Haloactinospora alba: one gene and its partner. The protein of the gene in region 2 interacts with the protein of the main gene of each other region in a pairwise test. Links are inferred from orthologs where the notes say so. Each region holds a gene or a part of one and is shown on either strand. Other genes may lie near its edges. The genes, in order: FHX37_RS18945 and def.

Evidence for each region.
Region 1: the proteins of def (region 2) and FHX37_RS18945 interact in binary tests that used the Escherichia coli proteins (3 or more experiments, as listed by UniProt). The link is inferred for Haloactinospora alba from one-to-one orthologs.

The regions. Positions count from the first base shown.
Region 1 is NZ_VFQC01000002.1:278,613-289,663, forward strand. What follows is about bases 6,023-9,021. They hold FHX37_RS18945 (aspartate-semialdehyde dehydrogenase), read right to left. Parts: upstream 8,052-9,021; coding sequence 6,993-8,051; downstream 6,023-6,992. Other genes in these bases: FHX37_RS18940 (MFS transporter), read left to right, coding at 6,023-6,868; FHX37_RS18950 (aspartate kinase), read right to left, coding at 8,048-9,021. In the rest of the region: FHX37_RS18905 (hypothetical protein), read right to left, coding at 1-395; FHX37_RS18910 (helix-turn-helix domain-containing protein), read left to right, coding at 576-1,418; FHX37_RS18915 (DUF397 domain-containing protein), read left to right, coding at 1,429-1,620; FHX37_RS18920 (protein-L-isoaspartate O-methyltransferase family protein), read right to left, coding at 1,896-2,999; FHX37_RS18925 (IS3 family transposase), read right to left, coding at 3,195-4,085; FHX37_RS18930 (transposase), read right to left, coding at 4,091-4,378; FHX37_RS18935 (LysR family transcriptional regulator), read right to left, coding at 4,556-5,485; more of FHX37_RS18940, read left to right, coding at 5,660-6,022; more of FHX37_RS18950, read right to left, coding at 9,022-9,319; recombination mediator RecR, read right to left, coding at 9,492-10,091; FHX37_RS18960 (DUF6882 domain-containing protein), read left to right, coding at 10,252-10,965; FHX37_RS18965 (YbaB/EbfC family nucleoid-associated protein), read right to left, coding at 11,025-11,051.
Region 2 is NZ_VFQC01000001.1:1,661,195-1,677,490, reverse strand. Bases 6,224-8,947 are described here. They hold def (peptide deformylase), read right to left. Parts: upstream 8,058-8,947; coding sequence 7,389-8,057; downstream 6,224-7,388. Other genes in these bases: FHX37_RS07495 (SMI1/KNR4 family protein), read right to left, coding at 8,461-8,892; FHX37_RS07505 (DUF3592 domain-containing protein), read right to left, coding at 6,815-7,279; FHX37_RS07510 (alpha/beta fold hydrolase), read left to right, coding at 6,224-6,637. Also shown: FHX37_RS23165 (hypothetical protein), read right to left, coding at 1-12; FHX37_RS07545 (class I SAM-dependent DNA methyltransferase), read right to left, coding at 259-951; redox-sensitive transcriptional activator SoxR, read left to right, coding at 1,148-1,645; FHX37_RS07535 (zinc-binding dehydrogenase), read right to left, coding at 1,779-2,762; FHX37_RS07530 (VOC family protein), read left to right, coding at 3,069-3,713; FHX37_RS07525 (hypothetical protein), read right to left, coding at 3,991-4,254; FHX37_RS07520 (VOC family protein), read right to left, coding at 4,485-4,874; FHX37_RS07515 (hypothetical protein), read right to left, coding at 4,926-5,417; more of FHX37_RS07510, read left to right, coding at 5,723-6,223; FHX37_RS07490 (hypothetical protein), read left to right, coding at 9,421-10,392; FHX37_RS07485 (hypothetical protein), read right to left, coding at 10,421-10,603; FHX37_RS22745 (hypothetical protein), read left to right, coding at 10,602-10,763; FHX37_RS07480 (sugar ABC transporter permease), read right to left, coding at 10,792-11,520; FHX37_RS07475 (carbohydrate ABC transporter permease), read right to left, coding at 11,625-12,506; FHX37_RS07470 (extracellular solute-binding protein), read right to left, coding at 12,635-13,915; FHX37_RS07465 (AraC family transcriptional regulator), read right to left, coding at 14,452-15,402; FHX37_RS07460 (NmrA family NAD(P)-binding protein), read left to right, coding at 15,485-16,296. UniProt on the Escherichia coli protein: Removes the formyl group from the N-terminal Met of newly synthesized proteins. Requires at least a dipeptide for an efficient rate of reaction. N-terminal L-methionine is a prerequisite for activity but the enzyme has broad specificity at other positions.

The DNA of each region.
Region 1 (11,051 bases), on a different replicon or contig from region 2:
GGGGACAGTTCCGCGCGCACGTCGTCCAACCCGTCGCCGTATGCCGGCGGGGCGGAAGGGTCCGGCGCGGGGACGGCAGCACCACAGGCGGGGCAGTGCCCCTCTTCCTCTCGCGCCTGGCGGAGGCGCTCGAGCTCGGTCACGTAGGGCCGCACGGGGCTGTGCTCCTCGGGGTCGAGCAGTTCGGGTTCGGGAAACGTGTCTGTGACCGGTTCCGGGAGTACTTCCGACGATCGGGGCGGCGGGACGGTGAACCGGCGCGCCGTGGCATGGCGCCGGGGCGGGGGCGGCGGTGTCCACACGGGGACCGGGTGCTCATGGCGCCCACGGGTCGGTGCGACCAGGGCGATGGTCAGCATCAGGAGCAGCGTCCATAGGGACGCGAGGTTGCGCATAGCTCACCTCGTAGTGCGGTTGGTCCACCTCTGATGGACCTAGGATTTCGAGTTGACCTCATAGTGCATCCTGAAATTCAGGATTGCAATACAACCCTGAACTACGGGAGTGGAAGTTCCGAAATGTCCCATCCACTGTGATGGAACTATGATCAGGTGAGACGTGACGCAGGGGAGCCCATGACGAACAGGTACAGCCCGACAGTTCGCCGCCGCAGACTGTCTGATGAGATTCGCCGTCGACGGCTACAAGCCCGCATGACGCTGGACGACGCCGCTACGGAGACAGAGATCTCACGTACCACGATCAGCAACATCGAGTCTGGCGAGAAGAAGCGTCCGCAGGTCAACGAGATCAAAGCGATGCTGGACGCCTACAGCGTGACCGAAACTCAGGAACGTGAAGCGATCCTGACTCTATGTCGCCAGTCTCGTGAACGCGGCTGGTGGACCCGCTATCGCGACGTTCTCCATGGACGCTTCATCGGCTTCGAGACCGAAGCGTCAGTCATCAGCAACTGGGAACCGTTGGTCATCCCTGGCCTGTTGCAGGTCCCGGAGTACACCGAGATCATCGCCAAAGCGTCACTCGTGCGCGATCCGGAAGACATTCAACGCACCGTCGATGCACGCATCGAACGACAGCGGGTCATCCTGGGTCAAGACCCACCTGAGCTATGGGCCGTCTTCGGAGAGGGTGCCCTGTTGGCCCTCTCGGAGTACCCAGATGTACAGCGCCGACAAGTCGAGCACCTGATCGAAACGGCCGAGCGGCCGGACCACACTACGATTCAGATGGTGCCGCACACTACCCTTAATCCAGGCATGGCGGGGTCGTTCGTCATCATGAATTTCCCCAACACTATCGATCCGTCAGTGGTCTATCTGGAAACTGATACTAGTGGGCTGTACCTCGAAGAGTACGCGGAGGTAGCACGCTACCGTCACATATTCGGTCATGTGCGTATATCCGCGTTGTCCCCAGAAGGCACTGTCGAACGCCTCCACAAGATGATTGGTTAGGACAAACTCGATGATCCCAGATGAGCTGTTCCGCAAGTCCACGTACAGTCAGGCCAAATCTCAAAACTGTGTTGAGGTTGCTGATGTTCTTGGTATTTCGGCTGTGCGCGATACACAGAACCGGGAACTAGGTTCTATTCAGTTCAACTCCTCTGAGTGGGCGGCCTTGGTCTCTGCGATCAAGGAAGATCAACCCCTTTGATCCATAGCCTAAGAAGCCCCCGGCCGTGGCCAGCCGGGGGCTTCTTAAACTCGATAATCCCAAGAGTAGGATAGCTCATTGGGAGGATAAAGGCTAGCGATTCGTCTGTGCGGATCCTTTGCTGCTGCCGTTCTACGGCTGAGTTCCTTTGCCGTTACAAGCGTCGCACCGGGTGGTTTCCGAACTTTGCCCCTTGGAACCATCGTGACCGGAACTTATTTCTCCGCTCCCGCCGCACACGGGGCACGGCGCGGGTTCCTGGCGGTGTTTGGCCATTACTGCACCTCCGTTATCCGGTTGTCGGGAGAATCCAGCCACACGTGTTGTCCAGTGGCATCAACGGTGAGTCCGAACCGGTCCTGGTCCGGGCCACCCCAGCCCACCCATGTCAGATAGGCCGCTTCCAACTCGTCCCACAGGTTGCGTGAACCGGTCTGCGAAACCTCGGCTTCTCCGCCCGAGGCGGGTTGAATCACTATCGCGTGCGAGTCACTGTGGAGCTCGCGTAGTGACATGCGGAACGTGTCATCGGTGCGGTTGATAACTCCTCCCTTGATCGAGACGCCGGGCAGCAATCCCGCCAGCGCCAGGGAGAATCCCGAGTTCGCCTGATCGATCCGCCGGGGATCGACACGCGTCGCCGCGTTGCGTTTATCGCCCTCGATCGGTGACAGGGGGGCACGTTGGGACCGCAACATCATGTAGGACGCTCCGCCACAGACTCGTCCCACGGCAGCATCGCCCACGCTGACCAGGCGCACTCGGAACCCTTCGCGCGCGCCATGCATCCACGGCGCCACGAGCACTCCACCCGGCCGCATCTGTTCCACCCAGGGGTAGGGAATGCTCGCCACACCACAGGTGACATGGACCCGGTCAAACGGTGCTTGTTCGGCGCATCCCTGCGCCCCGTCACCAATCCTGAGGTGGGGTTCGAAACCGGATTCGGCGAGGTTGGCAGCGGCAGTCTTGGCGAGCTGTTCGTCAACCTCGACAGAGGTCACGTTGTCACTGCCGAGCCGTGCCGACAGGAGCCCTGCCGTCCATCCGCTTCCGGTGCCGACCTCCAGCACCCGGTCGCCGGGATAAGGGTCGAGGAGATCGAGAAAGGCCAGCACCGCACCAGGTTCGGACAGTGAACTCGACCACGCCCACACCTTGCGGGTGGCTGAGTCTCGCGTTAACTCGGTCGCGCCGTCATCGATCTGGGTAATCAGTGAGGTGTTCCGATAAACCGCCGCCCACCAGGCATCCGGATCCACACTTCGGTCCAGCCATTCCATCGGTGGGAACGCCAGCGCGGTCTCGGGGGTGAACATGTGTCGCGGCACGTCCCGTAGTGCCTGCTTCCACGCGTCGTCGTCGGTGAGTTCGGCCAACCGTTCCGGTCCGGCTGGGGTCTGTTCACCCATCCGGACCGCCACGGGTATCCATACTGATCCTCCACGCCTCGGGGACCGTTCACTCGCTCCGTACCCCGCGCGCGGAACGGGCAACACCCCGTGGCCGGAAGCGGCCAACCGGTAGTGATTGAGGGGCCTTGCTGATTCCGGACAGGGAGTGAGCCGGTGATTTTACGCAGCTAGGCGCTGTTTCTCATGTTCCGCATAGATCTCTGATGGAGTGTTGTATCCCAGTGCGGAATGAAGACGCCTGTGATTATACCAGTGCTCGATGTATCGTGTAATGTCCCGTCGTGCTCGTTCTCGCGTGGGATACACCATCTGGTTCACACGCTCATTCTTCAACACCCCGAAAAATGATTCCGCCATCGCGTTGTCGAAACAAATCCCGGTTCGCCCCACCGACCGTGTCATCCCGACCGAAGCAAGGTAATCACCGAACTCCCGGGACGTGTAATTACTCCCCCGATCCGAATGGAACACCGCCCCCGCACGAACCTTTCCCTTGCGTGTCGCATGAGCGACAGCCCGGATGATCAGCGGAGTCCGGTAGTTGTCATCCATCGCATAACCAACGACTTCTTTCGTGCAGCAATCAATGACGGTGGCCAGATACACCCACCCGCTCCATGTCGGGATATAGGTGATATCCCCGACGAGTTTCACACTGGGCATGGGTGCGGTGAAGTCGCGGCCCACGAGGTCGGGGATCGCACCGGTATCCGCTGGTGTGGTCAGCGAGCTGCGCCGGGGGCGGGGTTGGCAGGGATGCAGCCCCATCTCGCCCATCAACAGACGCACCAGCTCCACTCCCACCGCAACGCCCCAGCGTTGCAGCTGGGCGCGGATCCGCCGGTGGCCGTAGGTGCCGTCGGCGTGGTCTACGGCGGTGCGGATCAGTAGCCGCAACTGTTGGCGGCGCTGAGACGTGGCGGATTCGGGCCGGGACCGCCATTCGTAGTAACCCGACCGGGAGACGTTCACGCATGCACACATGAAATCAACGGGGAAAGCGTACTCCGCGTGTTCATCGAACCGCATCGTCTCGATGAACTCGTATATGTCGCTTACGGACGATCCTTCGCGAAGTACGCGGCCGCTTTTTTCAAAAAAGCGATCTCCATGTCCTTCTCGCGGTTGAGTCGTTCCAGTTCACGCAGCCGGGCCCGCTCGGTCGTATCCAGTGACGGTGCATCGTCGGGAGTTTCTTTCCTGTATTTGCGCACCCAGTTCCGTAGTGTTTCCGAGCTGATCCCGAGCTCGTTGGCAACCCGGTTGATAGAGCGTTGGCTCTCGATGACATGTTTCACCGCTTCATCACGGAACTCCGGCGAATATGCGTTTGCCTTGCCCAATGCTTCCCTCGTTTCCTTTCAGAACCATCGTATTGGCACTCTGTCCGGAAAACACGAGGCACCCCACTCCCTGACCTACGTCAGGTGTTGGTCTTGGTCGATTCACACCTATGTCGGAGGCCCTCTCTTGTTGTCAAGCCCAGTCCGGGCTGTACTCAACCTCTGTGGTCAGTACACCTAATCCCCGGGGTGCCGGGGTGAGGGGTCCAGTGCGGTGGCGGTGGTGGTGATGGTGTTCAGGGCGGCCGTGACAACCGGGTGCTCGCGGCTGCCGAGGCGGGTGGCGGCGATGATGCGGCGGACGGGCGCGGGGTCGCCGTGCAGGGGGATGCGCGCGACGGGCCAGCTCTCGTGGAGCCGGGCGAGCCGGGGCACGAGGATGATGCCGAAGTCGTGGGCGACCAGGGCGGTACCGGTGTCCCACTCGTCGGCGTAGTGGGCGATGTCGGGGGTGAACCCGGCGGCCGCGCAGGCCGTGCGCACCAGGTGGTGGTAGGTGCTTCCGGGGCTTCCCAGGATCCACGGCTCGTTGGCGGCGTCGGCGAGGGTGACCGTGGAACGGGCGGTCAGGGGGTGCTGGCTGGGCACGACCAGGTCGAGGGGGTCGTCCAGGAGAGGGTGCTGCTCGAAGCGGGTGTCCGAGGTGGGCGGGGTGTCGGCGGTGGCGATCAGCAGCGCGAGGTCGGCGTCGCCGGCCAGCAGCAGGTCGAAGCAGCGGGCGGGCTCGGCTTCGATGACCCGCACGGACAGGTGCGGGTAGTGGTCCCGCAGGGTCGCCGCGGCCGGGGGCAGTAGGTGCGTGGCGGCCGTGGAGAAGCCGCACAGCGTGAAGGAGCCGCCGGGTTCGTCCGTGGCGGCCGCCAGCTCGGCGTGAGCGCGTTCGGCCTGGGCGTACAGCGCGTCGGCGTGGCGGAGCACGGTGGCCGCCGCGGCGGTCAGCCGGATGCCCCGGCCGGACTGGGTCATCAGCTCGACGCCGAGTTCGGCCGCCAACTGGCGCAACTGGTGGGAGACCGCGGAGGGCGTGTAGTGCAGCGCCTCCGCCGCGGCGGTGACCGTGCCGTGGTGGTGCACCATCTGCAGCACGCGGAGCTTCGGATCGATCATGCAACCATTTTGCACGGTTTCGTGCATGAACGTTTGCTTCTCTTCAGGTTTGATGAGCTCCACGCTGGGGGTGTGCTACTCAAAAGGTTCTCTGACGAAGGCTACGCCGCTGCTCCCCACAGCCGCCGGTCCACGCGCCGGCCCCGTGGTCACACGCGCGAGGTGTACACGGCTGTGTACCTGTTGGTGGTGCTCACGGCCGGGGCGTACCTGCCCAGTCCGCTGTATCCGGAGTACCAGCACGCTTTCGGGTTCAGTGACCTGACGATGACCCTGGTCTACGCGATGTTCGTGCTGGTCAGCGCGCCCATACTGCTGCTGTTCGGCCCGGCCTCGGACTCGTTCGGGCCCCGGGCGGTACTGCGGGTCAGTGTGGTGGTGGCCGCTCTCGCCTCGGGTTGCTTCGCACTCGCCCAGGGGCCGGCATGGCTGCTGGCCGGCCGCGCCGCGCAGGGGCTGGCGCTGGGTGCGGCCACGGGGGCGGCGACCGCGTTGATCACGGAGCACGCTGCCGGAGGGAACCGGGGGCGGGGGTCGGTACTGGCCAGCATGGCGTTCGTGGCCGGAACCGCCGCGGGACCGGTCGCCGCCGGCCTCCTGGCACAGTACGCGCCTGCGCCGCAGGTGCTGCCGTACCTGGTGCACCTGGCTCTGCTCGCGGCCGGGTGGCGTCTCGTGTCCGCCCTGCCGGCGCCCACCGCGCGCTCGCGTCGCTGGAGGCCCACGCGACCGCACATACCGGCCGGCATGCGGCTGCTGTTCACCGCCGCCGCGGCCACCGGCTTCCTCGCCTGGACCGTCGCCGGCCTGTTCCTGGCGGTCATCCCGTCGGTGCTCAGCCGGGGCGCCCAGATCAGCAACCTGGCGGCCATCGGCGGGATCCTCGGCGCCGTACTGGCCTGTTCCGTGCTGTCCCAACTCCTCGTGGCCCGCTACGGCACGCGCAACACGCAGCTCGCCGGGCTCGGCGCTCTCACGGTCAGCCTCGCCATCCTGGCGTTCACCGGTGTCGGCTCGGTTCCCGTCACCGTGATCGCGGCCGTGGCGGCCGGGACGGGGCACGGGCTGGCGTACGGCGGCGCCGCGGCCGTCATCGACGCGGCCGCGCCGGCGGGCAAACGCGCGGCGATCAACTCCGCGCTGTACCTCGCCTTCTACGCCGGCGCCGGCGGACCGGCGGTCGCGGTCGGCCTCCTGACCATCTGGATCCCCCTGGCCGCGGCGGTCTCCTGGATCAGCATCGCCGCGGCGGCACTCGTGCCGCTCACCGGCGCCGCGATCGTCCACACGAACCGCGGGCCGCGGCCGTCACGTGCCGGTTCCCGCCCGGAGCCGCAACACCAGGGGCAACGCTCCTCGGAACCCCGGCCCGGCGGGGTGTAGAGGTACGTGGGGCCGGCGGAACGGTCACCACGGGATCTCCGCCCCTGCCGACGAACGTGGTCCGGTGCGGACACCACCGTCCGCACCGGACCACCGGCGGCTTCTCACCGCTTCCGGAGAACCGTCACCCGGTGAACTCGCCGGCGATCACCTCGGCGATCTGGGCGGTGTTCAGCGCGGCGCCCTTGCGCAGGTTGTCGCCGCACAGGAACAGGTCGAGCGAGCGGGGGTCGTCCACCGAACGGCGGATGCGCCCCACCCACGTGGGGTCGGTTCCCACGACGTCGATCGGCGTGGGGAACTCGCTGCCGGCCGGGTCGTCCTGCACCACCACGCCGGGGGCGGAGGCGAGCAGCTCACGGGCCTCCCCGGCCCGCACCTCCCGGTCGAAGGTGGCGTGCACCGCCAGCGAGTGCGTCGTCACCACCGGAACCCGCACGCAGGTCGCCGACACGCGCAGCTCGCTGTGCCCCAGGATCTTGCGGGACTCGTTGCGGACCTTCATCTCCTCGGAGGAGTGGCCGTCCTCCTTGAGCGAGCCCGCCCACGGCACGACGTTCAGCGCCAGCGGCGCGGGGTACGGACCCAGATCACCCACCGCGGCGCGCACATCACCGGCGCGGCTGCCCAGCGTGCGGTCGGTGGCGACCTTCTCGGTCTGGTCGTGCAGCGTGTCGATGCCCTCCTGGCCGGAGCCCGAGGCCGCCTGGTAGGAAGCCACCACGAGATCGGTCAGCCCGTAGGCACCGTGCAGCGCGCCCAGCGCGACGATCATGGACAGGGTGGTGCAGTTCGGGTTGCTGACGATGCCCTTGGGGCGGTCGCGCGTCTGGGCGGCGTTGACCTCCGGGACCACCAGCGGGACTCCGGCATCCATCCGGTAGGCGCCGGAGTTGTCCACCGCCACCGCGCCGCGCTCGACCGCGACCGGCGCCCACTCCTTGGACACCTCGTCGGGAACGTCGAACATCGCCACGTCGACCCCGTCGAACACCTCCGGGGACAGCGGCTGGACCTCGACCTCCTCCCCGCGGACGGTGAGGCGCTTACCGGCGGAACGCGGCGAGGCCACGAGCCGGATCTCGCCCCACACGTTCTCCCGGGTGGAGAGGATGTCGAGCATGACGGAGCCGACAGCGCCGGTCGCGCCGACGACGGCGAGGGTGGGGAGTCGGGTGCTCATCGGCCGGTACCTCCATAAACAACAGCCTCGACCTGGTCAGCGTCGAGCCGGAACTCCGAATGCGCGGCGGCGACGGCCGCGTCGACCTGGTCCTGTTCCACGACGACGGAGATGCGGATCTCCGAGGTGGAGATCATCTCGATGTTGGTCCCGGAACTGGCGACGGCGTCGAAGAACCGGGAGGTGACGCCGGGATACGACCGCATTCCGGCACCGACCAGGGAGACCTTGCCGATCTGGTCGTCGTAGCGCAGCGAGTCGAACCCGACCTCCGGCTGCACCTTCTTCAGCGCCGCCAGCGCGGTCTGGCCGTAGTCCGAGGGCACCGTGAACGAGATGTCGGTGCGTGCGGTGGAGGCCGCCGACACGTTCTGCACGATCATGTCGATGTTGATACCGGCCTCGGCGAGCGCGTTGAACAGGGCCGCGGCCTCACCGACCTTGTCCGGCACACCCACGACGGTGACCTTGGCCTCGCTCCGGTCGTGCGCGACACCGGAGATGATCGGTTGTTCCATGCCTTCGGTTTCCTCAACTTCCGAAACGACCCAGGTACCGGGTTTCTGACTGAACGACGAACGGACGTGGATCGGGACGTTGTACCGCCGCGCGTACTCGACACAGCGCAGGTGCAGGATCTTGGAGCCGCTGGCCGCCAGTTCCAGCATCTCCTCGTAGGAGATGCGCGGGATACGGCGGGCGGACGGCACGATCCGCGGGTCCGAGGTGAACACCCCGTCGACGTCGCTGTAGATCTCGCACGCGTCGGCGTCCAGCGCCGCCGCGAGCGCGACGGCGGTGGTGTCGGAACCGCCGCGGCCCAACGTGGTGATGTCCTTGTTGTCCTGGGAGACGCCCTGGAATCCGGCGACGATGCAGATCGAGCCCTCGCTGAGAGCGTCCTGGATCCGTCCCGGGGTGACATCGATGATCTTGGCGTTGCCGTGCGCCGATGTCGTGATGACACCGGCCTGTGAACCGGTGAAGGACAGTGCCTCGTAGCCGAGGTTCCCGATCGCCATCGCTACCAGGGCCATGGACATGCGCTCACCCGCCGTGACCAGCATGTCCATCTCGCGCCCGGGGGGCAGGGGCGAGACCTGCTCGGCGAGGTCGAAAAGCTCGTCGGTGGTGTCGCCCATGGCCGAGACCACGACGACCACGTCATATCCCGCTTTTTTCTGGGCGACGATCCGCTGGGCTACCCGCTTGATGGCCTCCGCGTCAGCGACGGAAGACCCACCGTACTTCTGCACGATCAAAGCCACGGTCGACGCTCCTGGATATTTGGGATCACGATAATCAACTGAAGTGTAGCCGTCGGGTACACCCGGACGCCTTCCCACCTGCCGAAACCACCGCGAATCGGGCGGCGGGGTGACGGTGGCGCTACGGCGAAGACGCCCGGACGGCGGCCGTGCCCGCTTGCTGCGGTGCCGCCTAGAACTCCACGCTGCGGCGTCCCTCGAACGCCCGGCCCAGCGTCACCTCGTCCGCGTACTCGAGGTCCCCGCCCACGGGCAGGCCACTGGCCGGCCGAGTGACTTTCACCCCCATGGGTTTGACGGTTCGGGCGATGTAGGTGGCGGTGGCCTCGCCCTCCAGGTTGGGGTCGGTGGCGAGGATCAGCTCGGTGACCTCCCCGTCGGACAGCCGCGACATCAGCTCCTTGACCCGCAGGTCATCCGGGCCAACGCCCTCGATCGGACTGATCGAACCGCCGAGTACATGGTACCTGCCGCGGAATTCACGCGTCCGTTCGATCGCGACGACGTCCTTGGACTCCTCCACCACGCAGATGACCGAACCGTCCCGGCGCTCGTCCCGGCAGATCGCGCACTCGGACTCCTCGGAGACGTTGCCGCACACGGAGCAGAACCGCACCCGCTCCTTGATCTCCACAAGGGCGTTGGCGAGCCGTTTCACGTCGGCCTCCTCGGCCGACAACAGGTGGAACGCGATACGCTGCGCGCTTTTCGGCCCGACCCCGGGAAGCCGCCCGAGCTCGTCCACCAGATTCTGAACCGCACCCTCGTACATCGCCCACCTACACGCGTCACCAGCTTGCCTACCACCGTAGCCCAACCCGTCGCGCGGTGCCGCCACCGCGCCCGCGCGGGCACGTGTCCGGGAACGGCCCGGGACCGGGCGGCGTCCGAGCAAACCCGGCACCACCGACATCAGGCGAAAGGACACCGACGTGAACGTCCCCTCTCCCGAACCGCGCCAGTGGTTCAGCGCGCACCTGGAGTACTTCGGCGCGATGTACGCGGCGTGGACGCTGGAGCAGCTCGAGCTGTACAACGCCCACCATCCGCCCGCCGACTGGAGCGTCGACGTCGAGGAGGGGCTGTTCCGCCAGGGCGGAACCACCGTGCGGGTCGCGCCCCTGGGAACGCTGGGCACCGATGGAAGCTGGGTGTGGGCCTGGGCCAACGAGCACATGCACCCGCCCGGTTCGTCCCGCCTCTCGGCCGCACGCATACTGTACGACTTCGGTGAGAAGGGGATACCCGAACTCGCCACCCCGCGACTGGAGCTGACCGAGTTCGCCGACGCCGGAACGGCCGCCGAACGGCTGCTCCTCGCCGTCACCGGGATGCTGTACGGCTACGGCTACGCCACCGTTCCCACCGACACCGGGGCCCACTACGCCATGCTGGTCATCGACGATGCCCTGCCGCGCCCCGCCTTCGACCTGGCGACCCTCCCGCGTCGGCTCATGCAGGGGACCGAGGTCTTCCCGCACAACCACAGCGCCACCGTGGACGGCTACCTCCGCCGGCACGGTTTCGACGTGGCGGCGGCCAACGACGGCACCCGCTACGCCAGCCGTCCCGACTGCACGGTACGCACCACCTTCGACCCGAACGGACGGATCTCCGACATCTCCGCGCAGAACACACCGGGATGAGCCCGCACCGACGGGCGGGGGCGGCCGACCCGCCCTCGGTCGCGCGGACGGGGAAGCGGTCAGGTCCCGGAGAGGCCGGGCATACC
Region 2 (16,296 bases):
CTCGCGACGCAAGCCCGGAACCCGCCGCACCGCTCCGGTCTCGGGCAGACCCGCCTGCCGGTCCCGACTCGGCGCGTCGGGCTTTGAGGAACTCCCCCAGCTCGCTGCGGTGTGCGTTTCTGCTGCTCATGCACTCAGTGCCGCAACCACCGCCACACGTGTGCAGGGGAGGAATCCTGCCCCGGGGAGGTCTCGTCCCTCTACGTTCCGGCTTCCGCACCGACGAGCAGCCCGCCGACCGAACACACCCGGCCGAGGCTACGGCCGGGTGTGCACACTCACCGCGTACCCGCCTCCCTCGTAGGGGTCCGCGTCCCAGGTGGCGAACCGTTGCCGCAGCACCAGCCCTGCCCGGGAGCACCACGTGTCGTACTCGTCCAACGTGGTCGGGGCGAAGGAAAGCGGCAAGTGCTGCGTGTCCAACCCGAAACCGGACACCAGTACTCCCCCGGGCCGAAGCAGTTCGGCGAGCCCGGTGATCACGGTGGACTCCGTACCCTCGGCCAGGAGAGGAACCACATTGCCGGCCGCAATCACCATGTCGAACGCCCCCACGTCCAGACCGGTGACGTTGACCAGGTCAGCCTCATACCAGTCGATATCCGGGCGGGCCCGGCGCGCCTCAGCGAGCATGGAGGCGTCAGAGTCCACACCGACACACGTGTGGCCCTCGTCAACAAGCTTGGCCGCGACCCTGCCGGTGCCACAACCCGCGTCCAGAACCCGGGAGCCGGGAGCGAGACGTGCGGCGCAGAAGCGCGCCTCCCCGTGCACGTCCGCCCCCGACTCCGCCAGGTCGGCGAAACGCGCGGCATAGCGTGCCCCGTGGTCGCCACCAGTGATCTCGTCCCACCTGCTCCGTTGCTGGTCCAACGTCTCCTCCGTGCGGTGCTCGCCGCCGTCGCGTTCGCTCCGGTCTTCCGGTACGGGCCAGCAGCCGAGAGACCGCACGCGGGAAGCACCGCAGCCAGCGCCACCGCCCCCGAGCCTCGAGGCCGACCCTGTCCGACTGTATCCAGCCCCCTGGGCCCCGGCGGGGCACTCGCCACCCGAGAGGAAGGGGAAACGCCTCCCCAGCTGCGGAACCGTCACACGCCACGCGTTGGGTAGTCTCGCCGTTAGTTAGCGGGATCGTTGGGAGACTGACGTGGTACATGCCGTCTGGAACGCCAAGGAACTCACCGTAGGCCAGGTAGCGGAACGTAGCGGCGTTGCGGTATCCGCGTTGCATTTCTACGAACGGCGCGGTCTCATCCGCAGCCGCCGCACAGCGGGCAACCAGCGCCGCTTCCGACGCGACACGCTGCGCCGCATCGCCTTCATCCGAGTATCGCAGCGCGTCGGGATCCCGCTGGAACGCATCCGCGCTGCGCTGGCCGAACTCCCCGAGGAGCGCACACCCACCCGAGAGGACTGGGCCCGCCTCTCCGCGGGATGGCGCGAGGACCTCGACGCTCGTATCGAGCAGCTGGAACGCCTCCGCGACGATCTCACCGACTGTATCGGCTGCGGCTGTCTCTCCTTGGAGTCGTGCGTGCTGTCCAACCCCCACGACGAACTCGCTCAGGAAGGGCCGGGCCCACGTCGCCTGATGAACGAGTGCGCCCGCCCGGAGTCGGAGACCGAGACCTGCAGCGACCAGTGACCGAGTGTTCCGCGTTCTCCATGGCCTGTTGTTGTGCGTTCTTTGGCAGGGCAACGGTTCGGACGGCCCAGCGAGAACGTGATCGCGCGGCGCGGCCGGTCGAGCTTGGCGCGTGTGGTCAGGCCGCGCGGTATCAGGCGAGGAGCACCGTCTTTCCGGCAACGTTGCGGGCGGCGATCGCGGCGTGCGCGTCGGCGGCACGTTCCAGTGGCAGGGTTTGCCCGATGACCGGCTTTATCCGTCCTTCCGCCAGTTCGGACAGCGCTTGTTTAGCCAGCCGCGCCCAGTCCTGTGGGGTTATCTCGTCCTCGACACCCACCACGGTGACCTGACGGCGCTCGGCCTCGCCCGGATCGATAACGGCCACACCACCGGTTGCCGCACCGTAGGAAAAGAACCGTCCGCCGTCGGCGGTGGCGGCGAAGGCGGACCGACCCATCTGACCACCTGCACCGTCGAACACCACATCCACCCCCGAACCGTCGGTTGCCTCACCCACCAGCTCGGTCCAGCCAGATTCGGAGTAGTCGACCGCCACATCCGCACCCAGCTGACGAGCCTGCCGCAGCTTCCGCTCCCCGCGGGCAGCGGCGATGACCCGGGCGCCGGCCGCGCGCGCCAGCGGAACCAGCCAGACCCCGAGACTGCCACCCGCTGCGTTCACCAGTACCCGCTCTCCCGGCTGAAGGGCGGCCTTCTCCGCCAGACTCAAGGCCATCAGACCGTCGTGCAGACCCGCCAAGGCCCCCGACAGGTCAAGGCCCTCCGGCACCTCGAACACCTCACTGATTGGTGCTGCGGCCCGCTCCGCGCATCCCCCGCCGGCGTACTCACCCTCTCTGGCGGTACCGGCGACGACCCGCCGCCCGATCCAACCGGGATCCACGTCCCTGCCGACCGAACTCACCGTGCCAGCCACCCCGGTACCAGGAACGTACGGAGGCTGCACAGCGAAATGTTCGCGAAACGCCCCGCTGCGGAGCTGTGTGTCGAGGAACAGGACCTCAGTCGCGGACACGTCCACCACCACCTGCCCCACCCCGGCCACCGGGTCCGGTTGCTCGGTTGTCACCAATACCTCCGGGCCACCGAACCGTGTCACCTGGACCGCCCGCATACCTGCTCCTCCTTCGTTCCTGTTCCGAACGCCCCGTCTTCCGCCGAAGCTATAACCTCAACCAGAGTTAAGGTCAATGCGCTCGCTCGGTGAGGGGACACCACCCGGATCAGCCATCGGGCCATCACTCTCACCGAGGTGAGCGCTCGAACCCGCAGGCAGTGGTTTGGACCTGGTGCTGCCCCAACTCAGGGGCCCGACCCAAGCACGCCGGAAAGAGGCAATGGGCTGTCCAGGGACGTGAAGTGCACTAGGTTGTGACTATGGGTGCTTGTTGGCCTGGGAGCCGTGGCCTATCCTCGGGCCATGGTGCGACAGACCACTCGCCTTGGGGACCGGCAGGTCGATCTGGCCGATTGGCGGTGGTTGCTGGGGGCGCTGCGTGCGCGGTTCGAGACCGGCTCGTTCGGAGCGGGGGCCGAGTTCGTCGCCGCCGTGGGCCGACTCGCCGGCGCGGCCGACCATAGTCCCGACGTCGATCTGCGTGCGGGGCACGTCCAGTTCACGGTGCACAGCCACGAGGTCGGAGCAGTGACCGAACGGGAGATCCGCTTGGCCGAGCGGATCAGCGCGCTCGCATCCGACCAGGGGCTGGTCCCGCGCCCTGAGCAGCTCCAGGTGCTGGAACTGGCCCTGGACACGCCTGCCTCGGACACGGTGCTGTCGTTCTGGGCAGCCGTCCTCGGCGGTGCCGAGGCGGGCGGCGATGTCGTCGACCCGGCCGGAGGACTCCCGCCGCTGTGGTTTCAGACCACCGACTCGACCGCACCCGACCGGCAGCGCTTCCACCTCGACGTCACGCTCCCTCCGGACGTCGCCGACCGGCGGATCGCCGCAGCGGTCGCCGCGGGGGGACGCGTCGTCGACGACGGCCATGCCCCCGCCTTCGTCGTGCTGGCCGACCCAGACGGCAACCACGCCTGTATCTGCACCGAGCTGGGGCGGGACTGACCCCCGTCGGCACCGCCGCCGTCGAGACCACCGGCGATGCCGACCACGGCACCCGCCCGTTTTCGGCGAGCGCTACAGGCCCGGGCCGACACCATCTTGGCCGTCTCATCCAGCAGCGTGTTGGGGCTGACGCTGCCCGGCGCGTCCTTGATCCGGGCGACGACCCCGGTATCCTCCTGGCCGGCCGGCCCCTGTTCAGGGTCGTCGTCGGTCTGCGCGGCCAGCGTGTTCATCCGCTCCGGTACCTCGGTCCCGATGCACTCGGCCACCCGGGCCATCATCTGCTCCTCAGACCGCCCCGCTCGATGCGCTCGGACCGGCAGTGCTTGAGCGTCCGGTCGCGGACATGATCGAAGGAGCGCTCCTCGGCGCACACGTTCTCGATCAGCCACAGCGTGATCTCGTCGACGTCGGCCACCGAGCGCGGAACCGGTGGCCCGGCTTGGATCTCGGAGTGGTTGCGCTTGGCCGAGCGGCCCTGCCAGTCGTAGAACGCTACCTCGGAGGCCGCGGCCCCGATCGGGGAGACCACGTGCCCCACGACGTTGTCGGGTACCTCGCCCCGCCCGCGGACCAGCCGTCAGGCCATCCCCCACCGAGGTGAGCGCCCGAACCCGGCCAGACGGCTGCACTGGTCAATGACACAGGCGCAGCGCTGCAGGAAGTGGTTTGGGCCTGGCCCAGCCTCATACGTGTGTCCGGGACGGCGGGTGATAACCGCCGCGCGCGGCGCGCAGAAACCAGTTGCCCGGACCGCTCGTCGAACCGGCTTCAGGGCCGATACCGGATGGGGTGGTCCTCGGGAACCTCGACGACGTACAGCAGGAGACCGTCGGGATCATGCAGGTGCATCTCTATCAACCCCCACGGTTCCTGCCGCGGCTCGCGAACGATCGTGGCGCCACGCTCCGCCAGTTCCTCCTGGGCCGCTGCCGCGTCGGGAACCTGGATCCACAGCTGGGTGGCCGCGGGTTCGGGACGCTGCTCGGAGTGCCCCGACAGTTCGAGCAGCCCGCCGCCGAGGAAGAAAACGGTGCCCCGCTGCGGACCGGAGCCGAACTCCCGGTAGATGGCCAACCCCAGTACATCACGGTAGAAGGACCGGCTGCGTTCGAGGTTCGTGGGGCGCAGGATGATTCTGCTGCTGAGAACGTTCACCATGGGAACGAGGCTATGCGGCCGCCCGGTGCTCGCACACGGCGACGCGGGGTGTCAGCCGCGGCCGCGCACCGGTTCGAGTTCCTGCGCGGCGGCGACCCGGCGCAGTTCCCTGGGGCCCGGCCCCGGTGCGGGAACGAACACCCGCACGAGGAACCCCTCCGCAAGCACGACCACCGCCACCCATGACTGTCGCGTCGTGAGAACGGTGGCAGAGTGCGGGAGGTCGTCGAGGGTCATGGTCTCCTCCGACCATGCCGCGTCCTCGGGCAGGGAGAACGACTGGGCGCTGAGCGGGTCGCGCATACGTCGCTCCATGAGGTCACGTTCGCCGCACAGTCCCCGGACGTCCCGCTGACCGGGAGCTGTGTCCCGCTGCCACAGCCGGGTTGCGATCTCGACGTCAGGCCCGTGGTCGGGCCCCTCGGGTGTGGAACCGACGTCGACCACGACCTTGCTGGGTGTGCTCGCGCCGGGATCGAGGGTGGTGGAACTGATCCGTCCCTGTCGACGCTCACCGACAGGCAAGTACAACGGAACCACCATGAGTATGTCGGAAACAGACGTTACATGGTCGTCCATCGGGATCACGGACCTCTCACTGCCTCACGCGTCAACGGCACAGGCCGGGAACGCCGTCGCCCGGCCGCGCCCAGCCTATAGCCGGTGTTCCCGACGATCCCACGCAACGGGCTGGGACGTGTCGGGAGCACAACCGCGAGCGGGGAGACACCGCGTCGCGTCCTGGTGCTACCCGGCGATCAGTGTGACACAAATCTTCCAATGGTTATTGTCATGATTTACTCTCGGGCAGCACGACTGAACTCATCAGTAGCTCCGGAGGAACCGCCATGCCAACAACCAACCACCACGAAACGTCGGTCACGTCAGCCGACGGCACCCGCCTGCACGTCGAGGTGCACGGGCCCGACAACGCTCCCACCCTCGTACTCAGCCACGGCTGGACATGTGCCGTTCCCTTCTGGGCCCCCGTGACGCAGGCGCTCTCCTCCCACCTACGCGTCGTTCTCTACGACCAGCGCGGTCACGGACGCAGCGACCTGCCCCCACGCTCGGGATACAGCACCACCGCTCTGGCCGACGACCTCTGCGCCGTGCTGCAGGCCACGGTCCCCTCCGGAACGAAAGCCGTCATCGGCGGACACAGCATGGGTGGCATGACCATCATGGCAGCAGCACAGCGCACCCAGCTACGGGAACGAGCCGCCGCCGTCCTCCTGGCCAGCACCGGAAGCGCCGACCTTACCGAACGGGCCCGTGTTCTCCCCGGCTCCCACCGCTGGCCCAAAATCGGCGGTCTCGGCCACCGCCTTGTCCTGGGCGCCCCCCTACCGCTGGGCCCCGTCACCCCCCTGAGCCGCGCCGCTCTGCGCTACATGACCATGACCCCTGAGGCCAGCCCGACCGCGGTCGACGTCTGCGCACGGCTCGTACACTCCTGCCCGACAACCTCCCGGGCAGCGTGGGGCGGCGTCATGAGTGAACTCAACCTCGATACCGGGGTGCAGGCACTGGACATGCCCACCATCGTCCTGACGGGCACCGCGGACAAGCTCACCCCTCTCCCCCACGCCCACCGCATGGCCGGGATGCTGCCCGACTGCCGTGAGGTGGTGGAGATCCCCAACGTCGGGCACATGACTCCGATGGAGGTTCCCAACCGCGTCTCCTCCGTCCTCTCCGAACTCGCCGCCACCCACCTGGACGCAACACCCCCGGCAACGGACGGGAAACAGAAGGCGTGACGGGCTCGCTGGCAACAGTGCGGCCGGTCAGACCGTCGACCTCGGGAAACGGGCGGCACGGAACAACAAGGTAGGCGAGGTTGGACCCCGCCGCCTGCGGAGCCAACTACCGACCAGCCCCGCAGGCGGCGCCGAGAACCCGCGGTGGGGAGCACGGGCCACGGACCGGTGCTCCTCCTACTTGCGCAATCTCATCATGACCCCGCCGACCGCGGTGATGACAACGCCCACCACCACGACGACGAGGCCGGCGTACCAGGCGAGGTCATAGGCCCCCGGTTCCGTGCTCCGGGGGGTCACGACATGCTCGGGCTCGTCCGGAGCGTAGGCCACGGTGAGGCTCTCCCCCTCGTGGTAGTCGTCCGTGCCCAACCCGTACAGCTGCATGTCCCGGTAGGATTCCTGCTCCACCGTGTAGTCGACGTACACGGTGATGTCCTTCCCGACCCGGTCCCCGTCGGAGTCACGCTCGATGTCGACATCACGCTCTTCCACGGTCGCCTCGACGCGTTCGGTGTGGTCGGTGTAGTCGGTCATACCGACGAACAGGGCGACGCACCCCACGAGAAGAACGATCAGTCCGACCCCCAGCACACTGGCCTGGGGGCTGAGACGCTTTCGGGTTGCTCGCAGCTTCGCCATCATTCCTCACTCGGGCAGGGGATCGAAACACAGTCTCCGACGTGGCGACGGATGGACCAGTTCCCTGCCCACACAGGCACTGCGGAATGACGGGGGAATCCCCGAACGCCTACTGGAGCATGTTGGCGGCGTTTGCCTCCCGTTGCGCGAACACCTCGGGGGCCATTTCCTCCATCTGCTTCAGCACCTTCTTGCGGTCCCGTTTCGTCAGCCGGTCGACATAGAGACGGCCGTAGGTGTGATCCGTTTCGTGCTGCAAGCAGCGAGCGAAGTAACCAGTGCCCTCGATCACCAGCGGTTCCCCCTCCCTGTCGTAACCGCGCACGACCGCCGTCTCGGCACGGGGGAGCTCAGCATGGGGACCGGGAACCGACAGGCACCCCTCGTTGTCCACCACGAGAGGGTTTTGCTCGGGGTCACGCTCGTCCAGCACGGGGTTGACCACGTGCCCTACGTGGCGCACTCCCTCGTCGTCCGGGCAGTCATAGACGAACACCCGCATGTCCACGGCAACCTGGCTGGCCGCCAAACCGACACCTTCGGCGACATACATCGTGCGGAACATGTCGTCGATGAGCTGGGAGAGTTCCGACGTAGCGAACTGCTCACGCGTCACGTCCGCACCGCGCTGATGCAGTACGTCCTCCCCAGCCACCGTGACCCGCAGCACACGCCCCCGCTCGGCTTCAGGAGCGTAGTCCGGATACGTGTCAACAGGGGAACCCTGGACCCGGACCCCCGCATCGCCGCTACCGCCGGTTGTGGTCTGCTCGGACATGGGTGACTGGCCTTTCCGACGTCGAAGCTCCTGTTGACCGTCAAACACGCGACGATCACCGCAAAATAGCACAAACCCCAGGTCACACCGCCACTTACCGTGCCGCGGCTCAGTAGTGCCCCGGGGGACGTAACGTGTCGGCGCCCGGACGGACGAAGACCGCGGTACGGGTGCGCGCTGCAGGCCCGGCCCCCGGCTCGGTCCCGTCGCTGGCGGGGTCGAGCCCGACGTGGCCCCGTCCCGCGGGCCACGAACAGGTCACGGCGAGGCACCGCCATCCGCCCCGTGGGCGACTGGCGGGCACGAACCTCACGGCTCACCTCCCGGAGTGGTGGCTGGCGCCGGCAACGCCGGGCCTCAACCGCCCGAGCCGGATCCTCCTCCGACCGGGGTACGGAACCGGTCACGTGAACCACGCGTTCCCCTGGGTGAAGCACCGGATCAGGTAATCCCGCAGCGACGCGACGACCAACTGTCTCCGGTCGGTCTCGTGGTCCCACACCACGATCCCCGGACCGTAATCCGTGTGCACATAGGCAAATTGCGGCCCCATGTCACTGTCACCGAAGAAGATCATCTCGTCGAAGGGAGCGTACAGCTGCAGATAGTCGGGTTCTGACCTGATCGCGAGGTTGTCCTCAACCAGCCGCTCAGCCGACCATACGACGGCGTCACCATAGTGGTTGCGCACTCCGTCGGTCTCCCCCAGCAGCGAGGCGAGTTCGAAAGGCAGCGGGAGCCCCAGCTCCCGTTCCACCTCGGCGATCATCGCCTCATCCGCCGGGGCGGGCAGCTGCCCCTCCGGATACAGTTCACCAATCAGTTCACGCCACACAGGTGAATCATCACAGCTCGAAAGGTATTACGGGAAACCAGCCCGTTCCCTCCCGCCGGATAGCGCTGTACCTTTCGCATCCCGTCGGGTCCGACCGACTCTACGAGGGATGGAATACGAAACCCTTCGTCCCTGTTGGGCAGGGGTGCGGGCCGGTGCGGTACTAAGTGTCCCCGGGCTCCACTCATTAGCCTTCGTGGAATACCGTGCTTGAGCGCCCACCCGGTGTGGGCCGGCAGGTGGCCGATGGAACCACGTTGTGCCACGCGCCGCGAGGCGACCACCGCACCGGTCCCGCTCTACGCCTCCCCTCCTCCGACTCCATGCCAGGTACCGCTGTTCCCGTGGCATCCGGGGAACGGGGAACTGCCGCCATCCCGGCCCGGCCGCGTCTCCTTCACCAGGAAGCCGTTTGTTGGCGTTTCGCCCATACATGGGACGGAATCGCCCAGTTTCCTGGTTACTGGGCTGTTGAGGAGCATCTCCGGCGCAATGGAAGGAGCGTGTACACGAACCGGGGGAGGACGCATGTCCCGCAAACACCATGCACCGAAACTACTGGTCACAGCCGTGAGCGCGTTCGCACTAACCACCACCGCAACAGCGTCACACGCAGCGGACTATCCCGGTTTCACGGTCAGCCACTACGTGCAGTTCGAGGCCGACAGCTCCCAGGCGGACACGACGCGTGCCAGGAAAGCGGGATGCGCCGCGGGCGGTAAGGGACGCGACGGACCACGTTTCCTCTTCCTCGGCACCCAGGAGAAGGACCAGCAGTTGCGTCCTGCCGGGACCCGGTCCGACAGCCCAACCGGCCGCGTCCCTACCCAGCGCGCCGTGGCCATCGCCGAGGCGTGGAGCGCAGGCTTCACCGAATGCCGCACCAACGGAGCGACCGCCCGTCTCGCCCTGGCCGTCAACAACAAGGAAGACGGTGCTCCCGCCGGTTCGAAAGCCGGAGGCGAGTGGGCGGCCCTGGTCGACGACGCCGCCAACGCCGCCGACAACGCGGCTGTCACTGTGATCGGAGGGTGGGACGCCGAACCCGACTGGTCCTCGCCCTCGTGGGCCCGCGCCTGGGTGAAGGGCTTCACCCAGCGCACCGACCGACAGCTGTACGCCGCCAACGCCGCCAGCGGATGCCCCACCTACGGGTCCTCATCGGTGTCGTGCAGCAACGGCTGGGATCTCTCGGACATGTACCACGTCTCTTCCGGTGCCGCCCCCACCGTCAGTGCCGTTCCCCAGATCTATCGCACGGACGGTGTCCAGGCGCAGCAGTGGGCTGCTGTCAGTTCGTGGGGAGCACAGCACGGCAAGGGCCCACTGCGCTTCGCCGGTTCCCTGTCCCAACGCGTCGCTTGCGAACAGCGGGGAGACTGCACGGGAACGGACAACACGGCGAAAGCCGCATGGAACCAGCTGCGGACGGAACTGAACTCCCACACGGAGACAGAGGTCGGCGCCCTGCCGGCTGCCAGTGATGTGCGTTGGTGGTGACCGCGGGGAGCGCGCCCCTGTGTGAACCTCACGATTTCGTCCCTCCTGCCGTCAGCCCACTCACCAGGTGACGCTGCACCAGGAGGAACACGACAGTCGCGGGGGCGGCGATGAGGACCGAAGCGGCACTCAGCATCCCCCACTCGGCCTTCTGCTGCCCCACGAACTGCCCCAACCCCACCGCAAGGGTGTAGTTACTCTCGGATGTCATGTCCCTGTCCCAACGCGTCGCTTGCGAACAGCGGGGAGACTGCACGGGAACGGACAACACGGCGAAAGCCGCATGGAACCAGCTGCGGACGGAACTGAACTCCCACACGGAGACAGAGGTCGGCGCCCTGCCGGCTGCCAGTGATGTGCGTTGGTGGTGACCGCGGGGAGCGCGCCCCTGTGTGAACCTCACGATTTCGTCCCTCCTGCCGTCAGCCCACTCACCAGGTGACGCTGCACCAGGAGGAACACGACAGTCGCGGGGGCGGCGATGAGGACCGAAGCGGCACTCAGCATCCCCCACTCGGCCTTCTGCTGCCCCACGAACTGCCCCAACCCCACCGCAAGGGTGTAGTTACTCTCGGATGTCATGAACGCTGTCGCATAAGCGACCTCTCCCCACGCTGTGATGAAGGCGTAGAACGCCACGACGGCGACTCCCGGACGGGACAGCGGGAGGATCAGTCTGAAGAATGTTCCCCATGGGCTCAGTCCGTCCATGCGCCCTGCCTCATCAATCTCCACGGGAATGCTGTCCATGTAGCCACGCAACATCCACGCGCAGAACGGTATCGCTATGGTGAGATACGTGAGGATGAGACCCGCGTGGTTGTTGATCAACCCCATTCCGGCGAGAACGTTGTATATCGGAACGATCAGTATGGCAACCGGGAACATCTGGGTGATGAGAAGGGACCACAGAAGCGGCCGCATCCCGGGGAACCTGAAACGACTCAGCGCGTATCCGGTCGTCGCGGCGACGAACACAGCGACCAGTGTCGTTCCGCCGGCCACCACGACGGAGTTGGAAAACCACAACAGAAAAGAACTGGAAGTGAGAACCTGAGTGTAGTTTTCCAGGTTCGGCGAGTAGAACAGCTCGACCTCGGCGGTCTGCCACGCCCCCCGCGGTTTCAACGAGGTCAGAAGTATCCAGACGACCGGAAAAACCGAAACTGCGCTTGCTCCGACAAGAACAGCGTGCCGAGCGGCACCTGCCGAGAGGTGACGCGTAACAGCGCTCACCATGCTTGTCCTCCTCGCCACAATGAACGCTGGTAAACGAATGCCATCACCATCAGGAGCGCGAGTATCAGGATTCCGTACGCCGCCGATCCTCCATAGTCCCTGATCCCCTGGAACGCCATTCGGAAGGCGTAGGTGACGAGAAGCTCGGTGCTGTCACCCGGACCACCCCCGGTGACCAGGTAGATAACGGGAAACTGGTTGAACGTCCATATCGTTCCCAACAGCACCACTGGAGCGCTCACCGGCCGTAGTCCGGGAAGAGTGATGTGGAAGAACCGCTGCAGCGATGAGGCCCCGTCCACGCGGGCCGCCTCATAGTACTCCCGGGGGATCGACTGCAGACCTCCCAAAAGCGCGAGCATCATGAACGGTACGCCGAGCCACACGTTGACGACGATCACCGAGAGTTTCGCGACCGTCGGGTCGTTCAGCCACGCGACCGGAGCGAGCCCCACGTTTTCCAGCGCCGCGTTGATGACCCCGTATTCATGGTTGTAGAGATAGCGCCATATGAAAGCGCTCACGAACGGGGGCACGGCCCAGGGGAGGACCATCAGAACCCGGTACGCCGTCCGCCCGCGAATCGGCCGGTTGAGCAGAATCGCCAGAGCCATTCCCAGGCCGTAGTGCGCAACGACGCACACCACGGTCCAGACAACTGTCCATGCCAGGCGAGGCCAGAAGTCGCCCACCTCTCCCGTGAGGATGGCCAGGTAGTTGTCCGCACCGACGAAGTCATAGCTTGCCGGTATGTCGTTCATACCGATGTCTCGAGCGACGTTGGCTTCGGTGGCGTTCGTCAGGGACAGGTAAAACCCTCGTGCCAGCGGGTATCCGATGAGTACCGCCATGACGATGACGACGGGAGCCGCCATCGTCCAGGCGTAGAAATGGGAAGAGAGGAAATCACGAACCCGCCCACCGCTTCCGTTGCGGTAACGGCCTCCGGGGGGAAGGGGAACGTGGCTCCTGCTGTTTTCCGAGCGCAACGTAGCCATGGTTGTTATTCCCATTCCTCCGGAAGGGAGGAGGAGTATCTGTCGGCAATGGCGTCGAGGGCCTGCTCGGGGGTGGTCTCACCGGATACCGCGGCCGGGATCTCTGTCTCGAACGGTTCGAACAACGTGCCGCTCTGCGGTATCCACACACCGGGTTGGGCGTCCTCAACGACAGGGGTGAACGCGGAGACGGTGTGATTACCGGCGACGCTGTCACGCTCGTACACCGAAGAACGCGTGGGAAGCAGCCCAAGTTCGGCAGCGATTCTGGCCTGGCTCTCCTCTGAGGCCATGAACCGGGTGAACAGGTAGGAGGCGTCCAACTGTTCGGATCCGGCGTAAACGGCATAGTCGTGACCACCGGTGGGCCCGCCCTGGCCTTCCGGTCCCGCCGGAACGGGCGCTACCCCCATGTTGTCCAGGTCCTCGGAAAACGCTGACCCCGCACGTATGTCCTCCATAGCCCAGGGGCCGTTGAAGATCATGGCGACCTCACCCTCCTTGAAGGCGGTCTGCATGGTGGCGTAGGTGTCCGTCAGCGCCGGCTCCGCGGCTGCGCCCGAGTCGATGAGGTCCAGCACCTCCTCGACGGCGGCCACACCCGTGTCGCTGTTGACGGTGATCCGTTTCTCCCGGGTGTCGAGTAGATCCCCGCCGTGCGCGTAGTAGTGCGGGAGAAGGTAGAAACCATCCGAGGCGTTGACGTAGAAACCGTCGGCGTCGGTCTCCTCGGCGACCGTCAGACCGGCTTCACGGAGCTCCTCCATGGTTTCGGGAGGGCTGTCGACTCCGGCCTCCTCCAACAGGTCCTTGTTGTACAACAGCCCCAGTGAGTCCGTGACCTGCGGGACAGCATAGGTTTGTCCCTTGTGTCGTGTGCTTGACAGCGGTGTCTCCAGGAAGTCCTCGCTCTCCTGGAGAGCACGTGTCCCGTCCAACGGGGCCAGATAGCCCAACGAGGCCATCTCCGGTACCCACGCGACATCCACACGCATGACGTCGGGCGCACCCTCACCTGATTGCGCTGCTGTTTTGAAATTGTCCTGGGCGTCGTCGAAAGGTACGTTCTCGTAGTTCACGGTCACCTGGGGGTAGGTGTCGTTGAACTCCTCGACGAGTTCCTCGAACACCGGAGCCTCGTTCGTGGCATCCGAGGTGTCCCAAAAAGTGATCTCGCCGCTGACCTCCTGGGGGTCAGCGGTCTCCTGCTGTTCTCCACCGCTGCCACAGCCGGAAGCGAGCAGGAGCAGAGTGGCGCTCACCGCTCCGAAACACGTGCGTCGCATGGGGGGTCCCCTCCTGGGCCAGGTGGTACTGCCTCTCCTCCTCGCCACGAAACGCAAGGATTGCGCAAAAACTAGCAAGAATTTGCACAAAGAGGAACCCATCACTACAAATACATTTTGTGTTCGTACAAACACACTGGGGAGCGAAACCAGTTAGTGCTTCTCGTTAAAAACAAAAACGAGAAGTAACGCGACGCGCGGCCGCACCCACCGGGTCTCCTGAGTTCCCGAAGCTGACCCGAGGGGCGAATCACGGCGCGGTAGCGTTCCTGTTCGCCCCAGGCACCAACATCGGCACGTGCGCCAAAGCTTGACCGCCCGCGCAACCTTCGCGCGGCCGTCAACAGGCTGGCCAACGCCGTCTTCGACGCCCGTGATCCGCAGTGGCGGAGTGAGGGAATGGCTCGTGCCAGCGATGCTGGACTGCAGGTTGATGTCCTGGTCCGACATCAACCCCTACGGACGCTCCCGCCTGGACATGACCACACGTCTCGACCTCCCGAACCCGTCTCGATGAGGGATGGGCAATCGGACACTCACTTCTTCGAGTCCGATCTCGCTCGGAACTGTCGGGGACTGATCCCACGGTCCCGTTTGAATGCGGTGCTAAGCGCGGATGCGCTGGAGTAGCCGACCTGTCGGGCCGCAGAGTCAATCGTGACCTCTGGCTCATCGAGCAGGTCGGCTGCCAGGTCCAGGCGCCAATCCGTGAGGTAGGCCATGGGCGGCTGACCGACCAGGTCGGTGAAACGGCGCGCCAGTGCTGCCCGAGAGATCCCCACACGGGAAGCCAGCGTGGCCACGGTCCAAGGACGGGCGGGGTCGCTGTGGAGGTCACGTAGCGCCGGGCCGACCACGGGATCGGACAAGGCGCGGTACCCGGTCGGCGCTTGAGCGGGTGAGTGTGCGAACCATGACCGGAGGGTGGTCACGAGCAGCAGGTCCAGTAGCCGGTCCAGGACGGCCTGCTGACCCGGCTCCTCACGGGCGATTTCCTCGGCGAGCAGCTCGATGAGCCCAGCGGCACCCTGCGGCCCACGGGGGAGGACCAACACGGACGGGAGGACGCGAAGGAGCCTGCGGCTGATCTCGCCGGTCATCTGGTATTTGCCGATCAGCATCACCGCGGCATCGTCTGCGGTGTCGTTGCCCCAGGTGCGCGGGCCCAGGTCGATGACATCCCGCAGGTATTCGCCGGTCCTCGCTGTGCGGCGGGGGCCGGGATGAACGACCACCCGGACCGGCGTCGAGGGCGAGTCGGCAAAGGTGAACGGGGCCGGACCGCGCATGATCGCCACGCCTCCGGGCCGCAGGCGCAGCGGTTCTCCTGCTTCGGGAATCACCCAGGCTGTGCCCAGGGTCAGCGCCACGATGCTCAGTTGGGCTTCGTCCTGGACCCGCACCGACCACGGCGGGCTCAGGATCGAGCGCAACATGAAGGCACCCCTGGCCCGCGGGCCAGCGAGGAGACCGGACAACGCATCCACACAGACAGGTTAGACGCTCGAGCACGCCCCCAAGCCTCTCAACCATTCCGCGTCTAGCCGGCGACGGTATGAAATGGGGGTCATGACGACGACGGATGGCAGGAAGACACTGGTTCTGGCCGGGACGGGCAAGACGGGGCGGCGGGTAGTCGAACGCCTCACCGCGCGAGGAGTGCCCGTACGGGTCGGCTCGCGCAGCACTACCCCGCCTTTCGACTGGCGCGACCAGGCCACCTGGGAGCCAGCCCTGCAGGGTGTGGGGGCGGCGTACGTGGCCTACCACCCAGACGCCGCGTTCCCGGGGGCTGCGAAGACAGTGGGTGCCTTCGCCGAACTCGCGGTAAGCTGCGGCGTCACGCGGCTGGTGCTGTTAGCCGATCGTGGCGCGAGCGAAGCCGAGCGCTGCGAAGAGGCCGTGCGCGAGTCCGGCGCCGAGTGGACCGTCGTGCGCACCGGTTTCATTTCCCAGAACTTCAGTGAAGACGTCCTCGCTGACGCGGTCCGCACGGGTGTGGTGGCGCTGCCGGCAGGCCGGGTGGCCGAGCCCTTCATTGATGCCGAGGACATCGCGGACGTCGCGAGCGCAGCACTCACCGAGGATGGCCACGTCGGGGAGACCTATGAGGTGACCGGTCCGCGGCTGCTGACGTTCGCCGAAGCAGTTGCGGAAATAGGCGAGGCCACCGGGCGCACGTTGCGCTACCAGCCGGTCAGTCTGGAGCAGTTCACCCAGCGGCTGAAGGAACAGGCGACGCCGGCCGCCTTCGCCAGGCCGTTGGCCGACCTTATGGCTGAGGTCTTCGATGGCCGCAGGGCTCGTTTGGCCGATGGAGTCCAGCGCGCTCTCCGTCGAGAGCCGCGGGATTTCAGGGACTATGTCCGCGCCACGGCAGC